DNA from 3 places in the Bacillus sp. FSL K6-3431 genome. Region 3 is predicted to be linked to each of the others. Evidence: riboswitches for the same ligand, from Rfam matches in the RefSeq annotation. Region 3 holds a riboswitch; each other region holds the start of a gene.
What was found. A riboswitch is a leader RNA that binds a small molecule or an ion and turns the genes downstream of it on or off. The one in region 3 is predicted to bind S-adenosylmethionine.
Positions count from the first base shown of each region.

Region 1: linked by a shared signal. The riboswitch ahead of solA (N-methyl-L-tryptophan oxidase) and the one ahead of metK (methionine adenosyltransferase) in region 3 are both predicted to bind S-adenosylmethionine.
Region 2: linked by a shared signal. The riboswitch ahead of MHB53_RS21675 (acetoacetate--CoA ligase) and the one ahead of metK (methionine adenosyltransferase) in region 3 are both predicted to bind S-adenosylmethionine.

Region 1 is NZ_JBBOCT010000001.1:1,960,357-1,965,979, forward strand. Features, by position in the region: gene MHB53_RS10170 (methionine ABC transporter ATP-binding protein) at 1-1,013, opposite strand, end outside; gene MHB53_RS10175 (MetQ/NlpA family ABC transporter substrate-binding protein) at 1,160-2,014, opposite strand; gene solA (N-methyl-L-tryptophan oxidase) at 2,165-3,316, opposite strand; SAM riboswitch class I at 3,448-3,554, opposite strand; gene MHB53_RS10185 (thioredoxin family protein) at 3,677-3,985, opposite strand; gene MHB53_RS10190 (toprim domain-containing protein) at 4,277-4,621, opposite strand; gene gcvH (glycine cleavage system protein GcvH) at 4,750-5,133, opposite strand; gene MHB53_RS10200 (arsenate reductase family protein) at 5,218-5,577, opposite strand.
Region 2 is NZ_JBBOCT010000001.1:4,504,153-4,509,775, forward strand. Features, by position in the region: gene nagE (N-acetylglucosamine-specific PTS transporter subunit IIBC) at 387-1,838, shown strand; gene MHB53_RS21670 (hypothetical protein) at 1,908-2,135, shown strand; SAM riboswitch class I at 2,274-2,380, shown strand; SAM riboswitch class I at 2,554-2,667, shown strand; gene MHB53_RS21675 (acetoacetate--CoA ligase) at 2,917-4,881, shown strand; gene MHB53_RS21680 (thiolase family protein) at 4,881-5,623, shown strand, end outside.
Region 3 is NZ_JBBOCT010000001.1:1,847,058-1,852,680, forward strand. Features, by position in the region: gene asnB (asparagine synthase (glutamine-hydrolyzing)) at 1-968, opposite strand, end outside; gene metK (methionine adenosyltransferase) at 1,383-2,585, opposite strand; SAM riboswitch class I at 2,760-2,882, opposite strand; gene MHB53_RS09455 (DUF2584 domain-containing protein) at 2,961-3,203, opposite strand; gene MHB53_RS09460 (alpha/beta hydrolase family protein) at 3,397-4,194, opposite strand; gene MHB53_RS09465 (ABC transporter substrate-binding protein) at 4,481-5,485, shown strand.

The sequences.
Region 1 (5,623 bases), 110 kb from region 3:
ACAATCGCGTCATGATTTTTCATATATTGTACAGCACGCATAATTTCTTCACTATCACCTTTCATATTGATGAGCAAATTTCCAAATGGTATTCCTTGTAGTTCTGTGATCATTCCGTAAAATACATTTAGATCAACTGAAAAGTTTTTAGCGGTATCTGATAAAAGTGGTGTACTTGTTGAACTTCCTTTAAAAATAACTCTAAAAGCTCTATCTGTACTAATCTGCTTGTTCTCCAAAATCATTGTTTTAATCGATTGAGGTATATCATCGTTTAAAACAGTGCGAACGAAACTTTTTGCAATCTCTGTTTTAGGTTCAGTAAAAACATCAATCACTGATCCTTGCTCTACAATTTTTCCACCTTCAATGACAGCGACTTTATCACAAATATCCCTAATTACATTCATTTCATGTGTAATCATGAGAATAGTTATATTAAATTCAGTTCTGACCTTGCGTAACAACTCTAAAACGGACTCCGTAGTACTAGGGTCAAGCGCAGATGTCGCTTCATCACATAGAAGTATATCAGGATCAGTCGCTAACGCCCGTGCAATACCTACTCTTTGCTTTTGACCGCCTGAAAGCTGTTCAGGATAATGGGACATCCGATCCTCCAGGCCCACAAAGGATAGTAACTCCGCTACTTTTTCTTTTATGAATGTTTTAGGTTTACCTTGCAAAATAAGTGGCATTGCTACATTTTGAAAAATTGTTTTCGAATGTAACAAATTGTAATGTTGGAAAATCATACCGATTTTTTTTCTTTGGTCACGTAGTTCCTTTGGAGAAAGAGTGAGTAAATCTACGCCATTAATAAGAATTTTTCCAGATGTTGGGCGTTCTAATAAATTCACACATCTAATTAATGTACTTTTACCTGCTCCACTAAAACCAACAACCCCAAAAATCTCCCCTTTATTAACAGAGAGATTAATTCCTTTTAATGCTTCAACTCTCTTTTCTTTCTTTTTTCCAAAGACTTTATATACATCATCTAGCTGAAGCATCATTTTATCTCCTTTAGTCATTCATTAAAATTGTTTACGTTTCACTGCCTACCTCTATTTATAACTAGGTCCGGACGAAATATCAATACTTTTACTCATAATTTTAGCCTGTTTATAAGGAAAACAGGCTAAAGTGTTAGTATTTTTTACTTCGTTTGTTTATAATGATCTAAGAAAGAAATTGGTTCTCTTACTGGAACAGCAGCACCTTTAAATTCTTCCTCAATAAATTCTTTCACTTTATCCGCGTGGTAAATTTCCACTATTTTCTGTAATGTCTCATCGTCTTTTCGCTTTGTTTGTGCAGCAATAATGTTCACGTATGATTTATTACTTGCATCTTCCCTAAATATTGAATCATGCGTAGGATTTAAGCCTGACTTGATCGCCATATCCGAGTTAATAACCGCAACTGCTGCATCATCAAGACCACGTGCCGCTTGGCCTGCATCTACAGGAGTGATTTTAAGGTTTTTAGGGTTATCTACAATATTTTCCGTGCCGCCAGTACCATCAAATCCGTCTTTTAATGTAATTACTTCTGCTTTTTCTAAAAGTAATAACGCTCTGCCTAAGTTGGTAGGGTCTTTAGGTAAAATAACCTGGTCCCCGTCTTTCAAATCACTCACGTCAGTAATTTCTTTCGAATACATCCCCATTGGCCAAATGGAAGTCGTTCCAATCGCTGATAAATCAAGTTTCCGATCTTCTTTAAAGCTATCAAAATATACAACCGTTTGAAACGCGTTAATATCAATTTCACCATCAGCTAATGCAAGATTAGGCTGAACATAATCATCAAATTTTACAACTTCGATTTCAATTCCTTCTTCTTTCGCAAGTTCTTTCACTAGATTCCAAGTTGGAATTTCTGCTGAACCTACTCCAACTTTAATGACATCACTATCTGATTTACTTTTCGATCCACATGCAGCTAATACTAAAATAACTCCTAATAAAATGATCGTAAATATATTTCTTACATTTTTGCTCGATTTCATTATTTTCCCTCTTTTTTTATATTATTTTATTTTGATCTTTCTTTAGAGTAGTTTAGGAATCCTATCCCTAAGCGAAGCGTAGGTGAGACCTACCAATCAGGTGGGGTAGAATCCCCACCTGATCCTCCGATGTTGTAGCTTACTGTAAATTCACTTATCAAAACGACTTGGATCAAACATGCTTATGTCTATGTCCGGCGTTGTATCCGTTGATAGCTCTGCTGCAATCTTCCCCATGATCGGTGCAAATTTAAATCCATGCCCAGCCATTGGTCCAAGCAGTGTTACATTTTGCAAACCTGGTGCTGCACCAAGAACAAAATGTTCATCAGGCGTATTTGTATAGAAACATGTCTTAGCTTTTACAGGTTCTGGAATGAGATCTGGCAAGTACTTCCTTACCTTTACAGTAAGGGGTAACAAATCTGCATCATGAATCTCCCTATCTACTTCATTAGGGTCGTCGAATATCGCTCCACCATGATGAAATGCAACCTTTACCGTTTTCCCATCAATTGATGGGAACCCATAGAAACCTCGACCTTTGCTTACCCTAGAAAAGATAGGGAATTTCTCTGGTGTGAACTGCTCAGGATTTCTAGCATTGTACCATACTAAAACTTGGCGTTCGAGTGAAACAGGTAATTTTAGCTGTGGGAGAAGCTTGGATGTCCATCCACCAGAAGCAACAATTACTTTTTTTACCCTAATTTGTTTATCTCCATATGAAATAGAGACACCATTTTTATCCGGTATAATTGTCGTTACTGGACTATCTGTATAAACAGTTCCCCCTAATTCTTCGCCCCGATTTACCGCTGTTTCAATTGCAAGCTCGGGTTTTAAAAAACCAGCTAATTCCTCATAAACGGCAATTTGATTTTCTTGAAAATTAATTTGTGGATATACTTTGCTGGCCTCAGAAGCATCATATATTTTATGAGGAAGATTATACTGTTGGACACTTTCTTGCACAGTAGTCATAAAATCGTCTTCTTTTGGTCCGAACATCGTTCCACCGGTTTCTACATAAAGTTCAACACCGGTTTCGTTCTCCAATTCGCGCCAAAGATCCCTAGCTGCTTGGAGTAGTGGAACATATGCAACACCTTCACCATATGCTGTACGAAAAATTCTCGTTTCACCATGTCCAGCGCCTTTATCATGTCCTGGTCTATATCGATCAAACCCTACAACATTAACTCCCATCCGTGCAAGCTGCCAGAATGCAAAACTCCCCATGGACCCTAATCCAATTACTGCTACATCTGCATCAACTTTTTGCTCATGATATTCGCTCATTTTGATGATCTCCCCATAATTAATTGTTTTATATGTGCTGTAATATCTAAGAATTAATCTGCTTATTCTTTATAAATAAAAATGCCCCTCTGCATAAATGAGCAGAAAGGCATCGAAATAAACAAACCTTCCTCTCATCTCCCAAAGCATTAAGCTTTGTGTGATTTGGCACCATTTCACTATTGTGACGGTTGCCGGGCTTCAAAGGGCACATTCCCTCCACCTCTCTGGATAAGAGCAAAACTTTATTAAATTTTATGATCAAGTTATCTATTATTGTGATTTTAACATGCAGACTTACAATCGTCAATGACATAATTATAGTTTTTTCGACAAAATCCTCAGAATCCTATTAAGCATTTATACATATCGCTTAACTAAATCGTGTAAATAAGGTACTGATTTACACGCATAAATCTTTTCATCTACTTGCCCATCTTTTACAATTAACATGCAGGGAACACTTTCAATAGAAAAAAGCGCAGCCATATCAGGATAATAATTTAGATCAGTTTTTCCAAATGGAATACCTTCTATCATATGTTCGACTATGCTAATCATTTTTCCAGCAACCTGACAGGTGCCACAAAGCGGAGTGTAGAAATAAAGAACAGCTGTCCCTTCCTTTTCCAAAACTTCCTTTATATCTTCATTAGACCATTCTATCATAATAACTAGTTCATCCCTTTATAGAAGTTGTTCAAAGAGTCCGGTAAAAATGGCAGTCGAATTTCGTTGTCAGCATGCTTCTCCGTTCGTATAAGAAGAAATCTTCTACCTAAAATCGCTCACGTTCCTGTGAACGACACAGAAGACAACACATCCTGTGCAAGTGCTGTGGTGCTCGAAAGCTGCTCTTCCTAGAACTTCGACGGACAGGACGTCCTATTGCCGACACTGCACAGGACGTAGCGGTCTTAGTCGGCATTGGCCCTTTTTATCCTCATTTTGAACTTAAATTTATAAATATTTCGCGTCAACATCCATATTTGCCCTCAATAGCATTGTTGCTAAATACTGATAGGGCGCCGTTGCTACTTCTTTATATGTCCGATCAATATATAGATGATGTGCCATTGGAAATTCACGTTTTAATACTTTTCTGAGCTTTTCACCCGATTTATCGGCGTCAACTAAAATATATACTTCTTTATCATCCAAAACTTCAACTAACTCGTCAAGTTTTGAAAAACTAATTGTTCCATTTGTACAAATGATGTCTACAGGTTCTTTGACAATCCTTGCAACCCTTTTTTTATCAGACAAACCTTCAACAATAATGACTTTATTCGGGGCTGTTTTCATTGCTTCAACTCCGGTTAATCAAATTTTCACAGAAGGAACCTCGACTAACACATCCAATTTCTACAGCTGTATAAAGCTTATGGGAGTGAAAAAATGCATCTCAGCTATTGCTAAGATGCAAGTCTTTATTATTCTTCATTCGTCATGTCTGCATATTGTTCAGCAGACATCAGATTGTCCAACTCACTATGGTCGGAAGGCTCTACTACGATCATCCATGCTTTTTCATACGGAGACTCGTTTACGTATTCCGGATTATCTTCCAACTCTTCATTAACCTCAATTACTTTTCCGCTTAGTGGTGAATATAATTCAGAAACAGTTTTAACAGACTCTACGCTTCCGAATGGCTCATCAGCTGTAACTACATCACCTACCTCCGGAAGTTCAACAAATACAATATCTCCCAGCTCGGATTGAGCGAAGTCAGTGATACCGATACGCATATTCTCGCCTTCTGTTTTAATCCATTCATGTTCATCAGAATAGCGAAGTTCTTTTGGCAAATTCATTCCATAACCCCTCCATAATATCTTCTATAGTTAATGTACATAAAGATTTTCACTAAATCAAGAAAAGCATTTTAAACCGAAGATTTAATTCGTCCATGCTCCCGAAAAATCCGATTCTTTAAAACCTACTGTTACTTTTTTTCCGTCTGTGACAATAGGACGCTTTATAAGCATGCCATCAGAAGCCAGTATTTCGTAAAGCTCTTCCTCTGTTGCATTCGGTAATTTATCTTTTAACTCGAGCTCGCGGTACTTTTTCCCACTTGTATTAAAAAATTGCTTTAATTCAAGACCGCTATTTTCATGTAGCTGCTTTATTTCATTGCTCGATGGAGTACTTTCTACAATATGTATTTCGGTAAATTCAACATTATTATCCTGCAGCCACTTTCTTGCTTTACGACAAGTACTGCATGGAGGATAAGTATATAACGTAACAGACATTTCCTCACCAACTCCCCTTTTTTTTCCCCTGCAAACAGGAGGCTTA
Region 2 (5,623 bases), 2.7 Mb from region 3:
AGGCGATGCAAGCCATATATGCTTTCGATTGTTTATTTTTCAACAGAGAACTACAAATGGATGCAATTTTATATAATATAAATTCGTTTTCTATTCATCGTTGAACATAGATAATTGTGCCGTATTGATTCAAAAGGTTAATTTATCGCAGATTAACGGGCAGTAAAACCCCGCTTCAAGACTTAGAGAAATCGAAGAAGGATAAGTGAGGGAAACTGCCCGTAAAGGCCCGATTGGTTCAGGCCAACAGGATGTTGGTCACTCAGGCGTTGCCGCAGGACGCGGCGACCTTTTCCTGAGTTCCTTAACCATCAGTGGGGGATGAACAAAACCCCCACTGATGGAAGTTTCACTTTATACGAGTTTTGATAGGAGGAATGGTTAAAATGATGAAATATTTCCAAAAACTTGGTCGTTCCCTCATGTTGCCAGTTGCCGTATTACCAGCAGCAGCAATATTAATGGGAATTGGTTATTGGATCGATCCCTCTGGAATGGGAGAAGGAAGTGCGATAGCCGCTTTCTTAATTAAAGCTGGATCTTCCATAATTGACAATATGTCTATTTTATTTGCAGTTGGTGTTGCGCTCGGGATGTCCAAAGATAAAGATGGCTCCGCTGCGTTAAGTGGGTTAGTAGCCTACCTTGTAGTAACCACTTTGCTTTCAACAGAGTCAGTAGCTATGCTACAGGGAATAGATGTGGAAAATGTAAACCCTGCCTTTGAGAAAATAGGCAATCAATTTGTTGGTATTATTTCCGGTATAGTGGCAGCAATTATGTATAATCGCTTCAGTCATGTACAATTACCAGATGCATTGGCATTCTTTAGTGGAAAGCGCCTTGTGCCGATTATGACAGCTGTTTCAATGTTAGTAGTATCTGCTATTTTGTTCTTTGCATGGCCTGTTATCTTTACTGGATTGGTTTCATTTGGAACAATGATTAGTAAGTTAGAGTTTATTGGTGCAGGATTATATGGATTCTTCAATAGATTATTAATTCCAACAGGCTTACATCATGCATTGAACTCTGTATTTTGGTTTGATGTAGCTGGAATAAATGATATTGGGAACTTCTGGGCTGGAACGGGTACTAAAGGTATAACAGGAATGTATCAAGCAGGATTTTTTCCTGTTATGATGTTTGGTTTACCAGCAGCAGCACTTGCTATGTACCATACAGCGAAAACGAAAAGGAAAAAACAAACTGCATCCTTAATGTTGGCAGTAGGTTTTGCTTCGTTCTTTACAGGTGTTACAGAGCCACTAGAATTTGCATTTATGTTTTTAGCACCAGCACTTTATGTCGTCCATGCTGCTCTAACTGGTATCTCTTTGGCCATTGCCGCATACTTTCAGTGGACTGCCGGGTTCGGATTTAGCGCAGGATTCGTAGACTTTTTCTTAAGTTCAAGATTGCCACTTGCTAATCAACCATATATGTTAATTGTTCAAGGATTAGTTTTTGCTGTTATTTACTATTTCTTATTCCGATTCTTAATAGTCAAATTCAACTTAAAAACACCAGGTAGAGAAGACGATGTAGTAGAAGAGAAACAGGAAGAAGATGAAGTAGAAGAAGTTACCGGAGATAGATTTGCTGTTATGGCAGCTAAAATTTATGAAGGATTAGGCGGTGACGATAACGTCACTTCTGTCGACAATTGTACGACACGTTTAAGAGTGGAAGTAAAAGATATGGATGCAGTAAATCAAAATAAAATTAAGAATACTGGCGTCCCAGGAATTAATATTGTTGGAAAACAAAGCATTCAAGTAATTGTTGGTACAAATGTTCAATTCGTAGCGGATGCCATTGATAAGATTCGCAAATAAAAACCGAAACCTTTTTTATATAGAAACGTAGGAGATAAAGAAGGAGGGATTAGGCTGAAAAAATACTTTGTGTTTGCTGTTATTTTTGCTTTAGCTTTGATTGTACTCCAACTCATTTTAGGTGTAGTATTAACAATCTCGTACACACCTAGCTCGTCAGTAGGGGAGATCACTGCATTATCATCCAAGGTTGAATTCGGAGAAACAAGTATGGTTTCGCAAGTTGTCATCGCCTTATCTGCATTAGGTATTACTATTGGTGTGACAAAGCTTAGCAATAAAAAAATAGTTAGATGAGCAAAAGGAAGGGATGCAAATGGCATTCCCTTCCTTTTTGTTATTCGATGAGGAAACATTCACACTTTTTGTAAAAATATGTTGACTAATTGTAACGAAGCAAGTATTATCATTTTATACAATAATTTAATGAATTTCTTCTTATCAAGAGAGGTGGAGGGACTGACCCCGTGATGCCTCGGCAACCGACATATAAATGTACGGTGCCAATTTCAGAGGAATTAAGATGATTCCGAAGATGAGAAGGTGGACTAATGCTGATTATGTTTATTCACGCACTCCCCTTCTCTCTTTATGAGCAGAGGGGTTTTTGTTTTCTAAAATAAGGTAAGGATTCTAACTTTTCATTTTCAATAAAATAATAAAAGTATCTATAATCTAGATATATGAATACTTTAATATATAACTAAATATGTATTTCTTATCCAGAGAGACGGAGGGTACACAGGCCCGAAGATGTCCGGCAACCTTCAAGTGAAAGCTTGAAAAGGTGCTAATTCCTGCAGGTATGTATGTTCCTGAAAGATAAGATGAGGCGCCCCTCTTCTTATGATGAGGGGCTTTATTGTTTATAGCTTCTGTTTTACATTTCCGAGTATCCACTTAAAGAGTATAAGAGAAGGGCAGATCAAGAATTAATCTGAGTAATATTATAGAAATAATTAATATTGAGCAAGAGAGTTAAAACCAAACGGAAGTATTTAATGACATAATTTTTCTAGAAGTGATGAACGATAACCAATTAGATGCGTTCACGTTTGGTTCAGAGGAGGAAAAGAACTTGATAAAAGAAGAGAATTTACTGGAATCAAATATATTATGGCAACCGAGTGAAGAGTGGATTTCACAGTCTAATTTAGTGGAATTTTCTAAACAGATTGATTATCCACTTCTACCATATGAACGTTTTCACCAATGGTCGGTGGATCAACCTGAAGAATTCTGGTCAGCTATTTGGGATTTCACTAATATCATTGGGGAAAAAGGTGAAAAGGCATTTGTGCCTCCAACTAAGAGTGGCATGCTGGGTGCCCAATGGTTTCCAGATGCTCGTTTGAATTTCGCAGAAAATCTATTGAGTGGGGACAAAGGAAATGCAGCAGTGATTGTAGCTGGGGAAGATGGTGTTACCCAATCTTATACATGGGGGGAATTACGCAGTAAAGTAGCTAGGGCACAGCTAGGTTTGAAAAATCTAGGTGTATGTCGTGGTGATCGCGTAGCAGGGATAGTGACAAATGGAATCGAAGCGATAGTAGCGTTATTGGCGACAACGTCACTGGGAGCTGTTTGGACTTCATGTTCTCCAGATTTTGGCTCTCAAGGGATTGTCGATCGTATCGGGCAAGTAAAACCAAAGGTATTGATCGTTTCACTGGATTATCAATATAATGGCAAGTTTTTTGATATTCGAGAAAATATCAATGCTGTATGTAAGGTGCTTGACGGTATTTCTGCAATCATTACGTTGACAGAGAAAACAGATGAATCTATTAAGCAAACAAAGAAAGTGTTGAGCTGGCAGGAACTGTGTCAGGAAGGGCCTTCTGTTCCAGAATTTACGAGAGTTCCTTTTGATCATCCCCTGTATATCCTATATACATCAGGGACCACGGGCCTTCCTAAAGCAATTGTACATTCCGTTGGCGGCACATTAATTAAGCATTTGAAAGAACATCAATTACACTGTGACGTGAAACCTGGAGATGTAATGTATTGGTACACGAATACTGCATGGATGATGTATCCGTGGTTAGTTTCGGGGCTTGCGAGCGGTGCTGCAATTTTGCTTTATGATGGATCACCATTGCGTAAGGATAAAATTGGAATACTGTGGGAGATTGCTGAAAAAGTTGGTGTGACACATTTCGGAACTAGTCCGAAGTATCTGGAAGCTTTACAGAAAGCTAATTATTCGGTTGGACAGGAACACAATTTGTTAAAGTTGCGCAGTGTTCTTTCTTGCGGGGCACCACTATCGGCAGAACAGTATGACTGGGTCTACAAACATATTAAGAAAGATTTAATGTTGGCATCGATTTCGGGTGGAACTGAAATAATTGGTTGTTTCGTGATGGGCTCTCCTATACACCCTGTTCGGCGTGGTGAGATTACTTGCAAAGCCCTTGGAATGGCTGTCGATGTGCTTGATGAATATGGTCTATCGGTTTACAACCAAAAAGGGGATTTAGTTTGCACAAAGCCGTTTCCAAGTATGCCGCTCACATTCTGGGGAGAGGGTGGAGATGAAAAATACCATTCTTCCTATTTTGCTAATCGACCAGGGATTTGGACACATGGAGATTTAGCAGAACAAACTGCGGAACAATCGCTTGTCATATACGGAAGGGCTGATACAACACTTAATCCAGGCGGTGTCCGCATTGGTACTGCTGAAATTTATCGTGTTGTTGAACAAATCCCGGAAATCATAGATTCTTTAGTTTTCGGTTTACCGAATGCGGGTGATGAAGAAATAGTGTTATGTATAGTAACGAAAAATGGGGAACTAGACGATGTACTAGCTGATGTTATACGTAAAAACATTCGAAGAAAAGCTTCTCCACGACATGTTCCTCGTCGTATTTATTGTGTGAAGGAAGTCCCTTATACAATAAATGGGAAGAAAGTGGAAGGGGCGGCACGATCCGCGGTAGTTGGTCAGGAGATAAAAAACAAGGGATCACTTAATAATCCAGATTGTCTTGTGGATTATGCTACGTTGTCAGAAAGGAGTTACGTATGATGGTCAAACGACGGGTTCCGAAATGTGCAATTGTAGGTATCGGGGAACTTGCGCCGGTACGTTATACAGAAGGCGCAACAACATTAGGATTAATTGCGGAGTCTGTGCGGCTAGCAGTTGAAGATGCCGGTCTGGAAAAAGATGCGATTGATGGTCTTTTAGTCGGCCCACAAGTGGGAGAAACTCCTCAACATGTACCAGCAACAGTAGCGGAATATCTTGGCCTTGAGCCGACAATGTCGAATGTGGTCGATCTCGGTGGAGCTTCTGGAGCTGGAATGTTATGGCGAGCTGCAGCAGCGATCGAAGCGGGTATGTGTGAAACGGTTGTATGCGTGCTTGCTAATACGAATGAAAGAAGCGGAACTCCGCGTTCACCTAATCGTAATCCAATTCGAGAATTTGATGTACCGTTCGGTGCTTCCGGAGCGAATACCTCCTATGCGCTGCTGAAGCAACGTCATATGGCAGAATATGGATCAACGCAAGAGCAATTTGCTTTGATTGCACATTGGGCGCGGAAAAACGCTCAACTGAATCCGAATGCAATTTTCTATGGTAAACCGCTTTCGGTTGAGGAAGTTTTACAATCACCTCTTATTATCGATCCAATGCATTTATACGAAATTGTGATGCCAGTTGCCGGTGGAGCGGCATTCGTCGTCACTTCGAAAGATAATCTGCCAAGTGGGGGTCATCCACCGGTATATTTACTCGGTGCGGGGGAAAAGATCACTCATCG
Region 3 (5,623 bases):
ATATATTCTTCCGGAGTAATCACATAACTAATATTTTCAAGGCCTAGCTTATCAGCCGTTTCCTTGGCAACATCTATTTCACTAAACCCATTACGTTCAAAACCAACCGAAAATGTTTTAATATTCGGGTGATATTCTTTGGCAATCGACGCAATAATAGACGAGTCAATGCCACCTGAAAGAAATGAACCAACAGGAACATCACTTCGCATATGAAGATTGACTGAATCATATAAGACATCTTTTATTTCTTTAACAAACTCATCTTCTGATTTTTGAATTGGTTGAAAAGATGCTTTCCAGTAACACACTTTTTTCATCGGTTCACCAATTTTTTTTGTAAAATAATGACCTGGCTCTAACTTTTTTATCCCGATTGTCATCGTGTCAGGTTCTGGTACGAATTGATATGTCATATAGTGCTGTAAGGCATCATAATTAATATCTTGTTCTTCCGTCGCGAGTAAAATGCTTTTCTTTTCAGATGCAAATAATGTTCGTCCCGCTTCTTCTTTATAAAAGAACGGCTTAATTCCAAATTGATCACGCGCGCCAAAAAGCTCTTGTTTTTCTTTATCCCAGATCATAAAAGCAAACATGCCACGCAATTTATCAACTACTTTTTCTTTTACTTGACTGTATAAAGCAATGATTACTTCCGTGTCTGATGCTGTTTGAAATGCCGTTCCGGATTTCACAAGTTCTTCACGGAGTTCAACAAAGTTGTAAATCTCGCCATTAAATATGATCCAATATCTCTCATTTTCAAAAGCTAAAGGCTGTTGACCACTTTCAATATCAATAATACTTAAGCGTCGAAAACCGAACTGAATATGTTCATCTTCAAAATACCCTTCATCATCTGGACCTCTGTGGGTAATTAAATCATTCATTTGTTTAAATAATTCTTGATCAGGAGCTTTAATTTCCAAAGCTTGATCATGGATACAACCAATAAAACCGCACATATACATGCCACCTACTCTATTTAAATTCAAGTGTGAGTTCAAAAAGGAGGATAAAAAGGGCCGAGAAGTTCTAGGAAGTGTAGCCTTCGAGCATCACAACACTTGCACAGGATGTGCTGACTTCTGTGTTGCTCACAGGACGTGAGCGATCTTAACAGAAGTTCCTTTCCCATAAGTGAGGAGCGAAGAAGCTGACAACGAAATTCGATAGCAATTTTTACCGGACTTTTTGAACATCCTATTCAAGCGCAATGTTTAGATAATCAATGCGTCGCATACTTGTTAATACTAACACTTTTCACTTCATTTAGCAGTATTAATTGTGAATATGCTGTGGAAAAAAGTTTTCTAAAAATTTCAATAGTGACAAAAAAAACAGAGCTGCATTTTCACGCAGCTCTATTATAAATGGAATTATTTATTTTGAGCCGATACTTTGATTGCTTCTGCTTTGTCTGTTTTTTCCCAAGGTAAATCTATATCAGTACGACCGAAATGTCCATAGGCAGCTGTTTGCTTATAAATTGGTCGACGAAGGTCTAGCATCCGGATAATCCCTACTGGACGAAGATCAAAGTTTTCCCTAATGGCCTGAACAAACACATCTTCCGATACTTTTCCTGTTCCAAATGTATCAACAGAAATGGATACTGGTTGCGCCACACCGATTGCATATGCAAGTTGTACTTCACATTTATCAGCAAGGCCAGATGCAACAATATTTTTAGCTACATAACGCGCTGCATATGCTGCTGATCTATCCACTTTTGTTGGATCTTTTCCAGAAAAAGCTCCCCCACCATGGCGAGCGTAGCCCCCATAAGTATCAACGATAATTTTCCGCCCAGTCAAGCCTGCGTCTCCCTGCGGCCCACCAATGACAAAACGACCTGTTGGATTAATAAAATATTTCGTTTCGTCATCAAGTAATTCAGCAGGAACAACAGGCGTAATTACATGATCTTTTATATCTTGCTGAATTTGCTCCAAGCTAATATCAGGATGATGCTGAGTCGATAATACAATCGTATCAACTCTAACTGGCTTATCATTTTTATCATACTCAACAGTTACTTGCGTTTTTCCATCTGGACGTAAATATGATAGTATACTTTCTTTTCTAACTTGAGCCAATCTGAATGCAAGTTTATGTGCAAGCGAAATTGGTAAAGGCATTAATTCTTCCGTTTCATTACAAGCATAACCAAACATTAGCCCTTGGTCACCAGCACCAATCTCCTCTATTTCTTCTTCGGACATCGCTCTTTCACGCGCTTCAAGTGCTGTGTTTACTCCTGCTGCAATATCTGGAGATTGTTCATCAATTGATGTAAGTACAGCACAAGTTTCTGCATCAAATCCATATTTTGCACGATCATAGCCAATTTCCTTAATCGTATCGCGGACAATTTTAGGTATATCGACATACGTACTTGTTGTAATTTCTCCTGCTACAAGGACTAAGCCAGTTGTAACAGATGTTTCACAGGCAACGCGAGCATTCGCGTCCTTTGCCAATATCGAATCTAATATAGAATCAGAGATTTGGTCACAAATCTTATCCGGGTGCCCCTCTGTTACAGATTCTGACGTAAATAAACGGCGATTATGTGTCATCGGTCATCCTCCTATACACTAATATCTTTCCTATTTTAATAATACTCATTTCCTAAAATGATGTTATTCATTCAGGCAATAAATAAAAGGCAACGGTGTCTATTTATAAAAAAATAAAAACCTTTCCTATTAAATCTGTGAGGAAAGGTTTTATTACATGTGCCGAGCCTTTCACTCTTATCGTTCAAGGCTTTCGCCTTGCAACAGGTTAGCACCTTTCTTACTGGAATTGCTTCCTTTTGTAAGTAGGTTGCTGGGTTTCACAGGGCCTGCCCCTCCACCATCTCAGGATAAGAGTATCCATTCATTACAAAATCATAGCGTACTTAGTTATGGCATGTCAACAAATAAAACTTTTATTATACCGGCTTTACATTAATTAACGGAATGCAATGATACAAGTTGATATGTTATCAACGTATTCTCATTTTCCCATTCTATTTTCTGAATAATTGCTGTTGCACGATTTTCACTTTTTAACGAATACCGCACTTCCATTGGAATATCAATTGGATACAGTCTATAACCTGACTTTTCAAGCGTAAAGAGGTTTTCTTCTTGCCTTTTCTCCTTACCTTTCGTAACGATCAGTGTGTTTAACTCTAACGGCATGCCCATTGAATTCCCTCCTTAATTTTGGCCCACACGACGTGGATCACAACGGCGTTGCCACACCACGTGGCGCCCTTAGCTGTTGTTCCTTTATTGTGTCTTAGCTAACGACCCGATGTACACGATGCCACCGGCACCACACAGTACGTGGCAATCATAGGGCGGCCAGCACTATTACCTAAGTGCCTATTGTTCCTAATTATACATGACTTTCCTGTTGTTTCATCCATGTGCATAAATCGGTTACGATTTTCCGATTAATTACTGGTGGAAAATAATGTGTATAGGTATCAAAGTACCATGTATTTACCTTTTTTTCGAGCGACTGTAATCTTTTTTCGAGTCGCCAAGCATGTTCTATGGATACATTATCGTCTAACTCTCCATGAATGATAAGGACTGGAGCTTGCATTTTTTCTAGTTCATATAGAGGTGTCCTGTACTCAAATGCTTGAGCTGCAGTTTGAGGAGAACCTCCTATCACCCGCTTCATCATTCTCCTCATATCTTTACGCTCCATATATGTAAGTGCTACATCAGATACCCCGCCCCATGTAACAATCGATGCTGCATCGTTATGTTTTAATCCGGTAAATAAAGCCATCACACCACCGCGGGAAAAGCCAAATATATGAATACGATTTTCCTTTACAGCTGGATGGCTTTTTAATATTTCGTAGCCTGTGAATGCATCCTCACGATCTGCCCCTGCAAAGTCTTCATTTCCTTCTCCACCACGATTCCCACGATAATAAGGTGCAAACACAACAAATCCCTCTGAAGCAAATTGAGCAATCCTCGCTGGCCTAACCATCCCTATACTTTTAATCCCCCCTCTTAAATATAAAAATCCTTCGTATAAGCCCTGTTTCTTTGGCTTAGCTAATAGTCCTTTTACCTTAAGCCCTGAAGAAAAATATGTCACGATCCATAAATGAATCGTTGGATTCGGTGAAGGAAACGCTTGTACATCTAAGATTAATTTTTTGTTTTTCACGAAGCTCCCACCTCCATTATTGGATATTTGTTTTTATTTTATCTAGCTTCACCACTTATCGATTAGTATACTTCCCGCGTCTCATTTCAATAAGTCGAGAACGAAGGCCCACTTGACGTGGGTTACTTCGGCGTTGCCACCGGATGTGGTATTAATAGCCGATGATCCTCGCAAGGCGCTTACGCTTTTCTTTTGAGGTTATCACATATTGCTGCGCCTATCATACGATATGTTAGCCTTTAATTATCTTTTGCCATCCATGGCACACATAAGGAGGAAACCCAATATGAAGAAATGGTTCAAAACTAGCATCTTTTTACTTATTGCTGCTTGTACTGTACTCGCTATTACTGCCTGTTCAGCAAAAACTAGCTTACAAAAGGTGAGAGTCGCAGAAGTAACTCGTTCTATATTCTATGCTCCCCAATATGTTGCAGTTGAAAAAGGTTTTTTTAAAGATGAAGGCCTTAATGTCGAAATAAAAACAGCTTGGGGTGGCGATAAAACGATGACAACCTTATTATCTGATGGGGCTGATATCGCGCTTGTTGGTTCAGAAACTTCTATTTATGTGTACGCTCAAGGTTCTACAGATCCTGTCATCAATTTTGCCCAATTAACACAAACGGATGGAACATTCCTAGTTTCGCGGGAAAAAGCAGATAATTTTGACTGGGAGCAATTAAAAGATTCTACTTTTCTGGGACAGCGTAAAGGTGGAATGCCACAAATGGTTGGTGAATTTGTTTTGAAAAAACACGGCATCAACCCACATGAGGATCTAGAATTAATCCAAAATATTGATTTCGCAAATATCGCCAACGCATTCGCTTCAGGTACAGGTGACTACGTTCAGTTATTTGAACCGACTGCATCTGTCTTTGAAAAAGAAGGAAAAGGCTATATCGTCGCATCATTCGGAGAGGAATCTGGTCATGTACCATATACAACCTTTATGGCCAAAACAAGCTATCTCGATAAAAATGAAGCGACTGTGGAGAAGTTCGTTCGTGCCCTGTATAAAGCACAACAATGGGTGGAAGAAAACTCTGCAAAAGATATCGCTAAGCTTGTCCAACCTTATTTCGAAGACTCAGATGTAGAAACATTGACTGTTGTTGTGGATCGCTATAAAAGCCAAGGATCCTTTGCGAAAGATATGAAACTTACTGAAGATGGCTGGAATAATCTTCAAACAATTATGGATGAAGCCGGAGAACTACCTGTAAATGTAGATTACGAAAAATTAGTTAATACAAAAATTGTTGATAAAGTAATTAATAAAAAATAGAGTATAATGCTGGTGTCCTTGTTATCGCTGCCTCGCATCGACTAAAACCACACACATGGCAAAGTAGATGTCATGCACCGGTACTTACGAAACGAAATTGCGAATCGCCATAAGACTTTGGAACTAGACACAAATTCA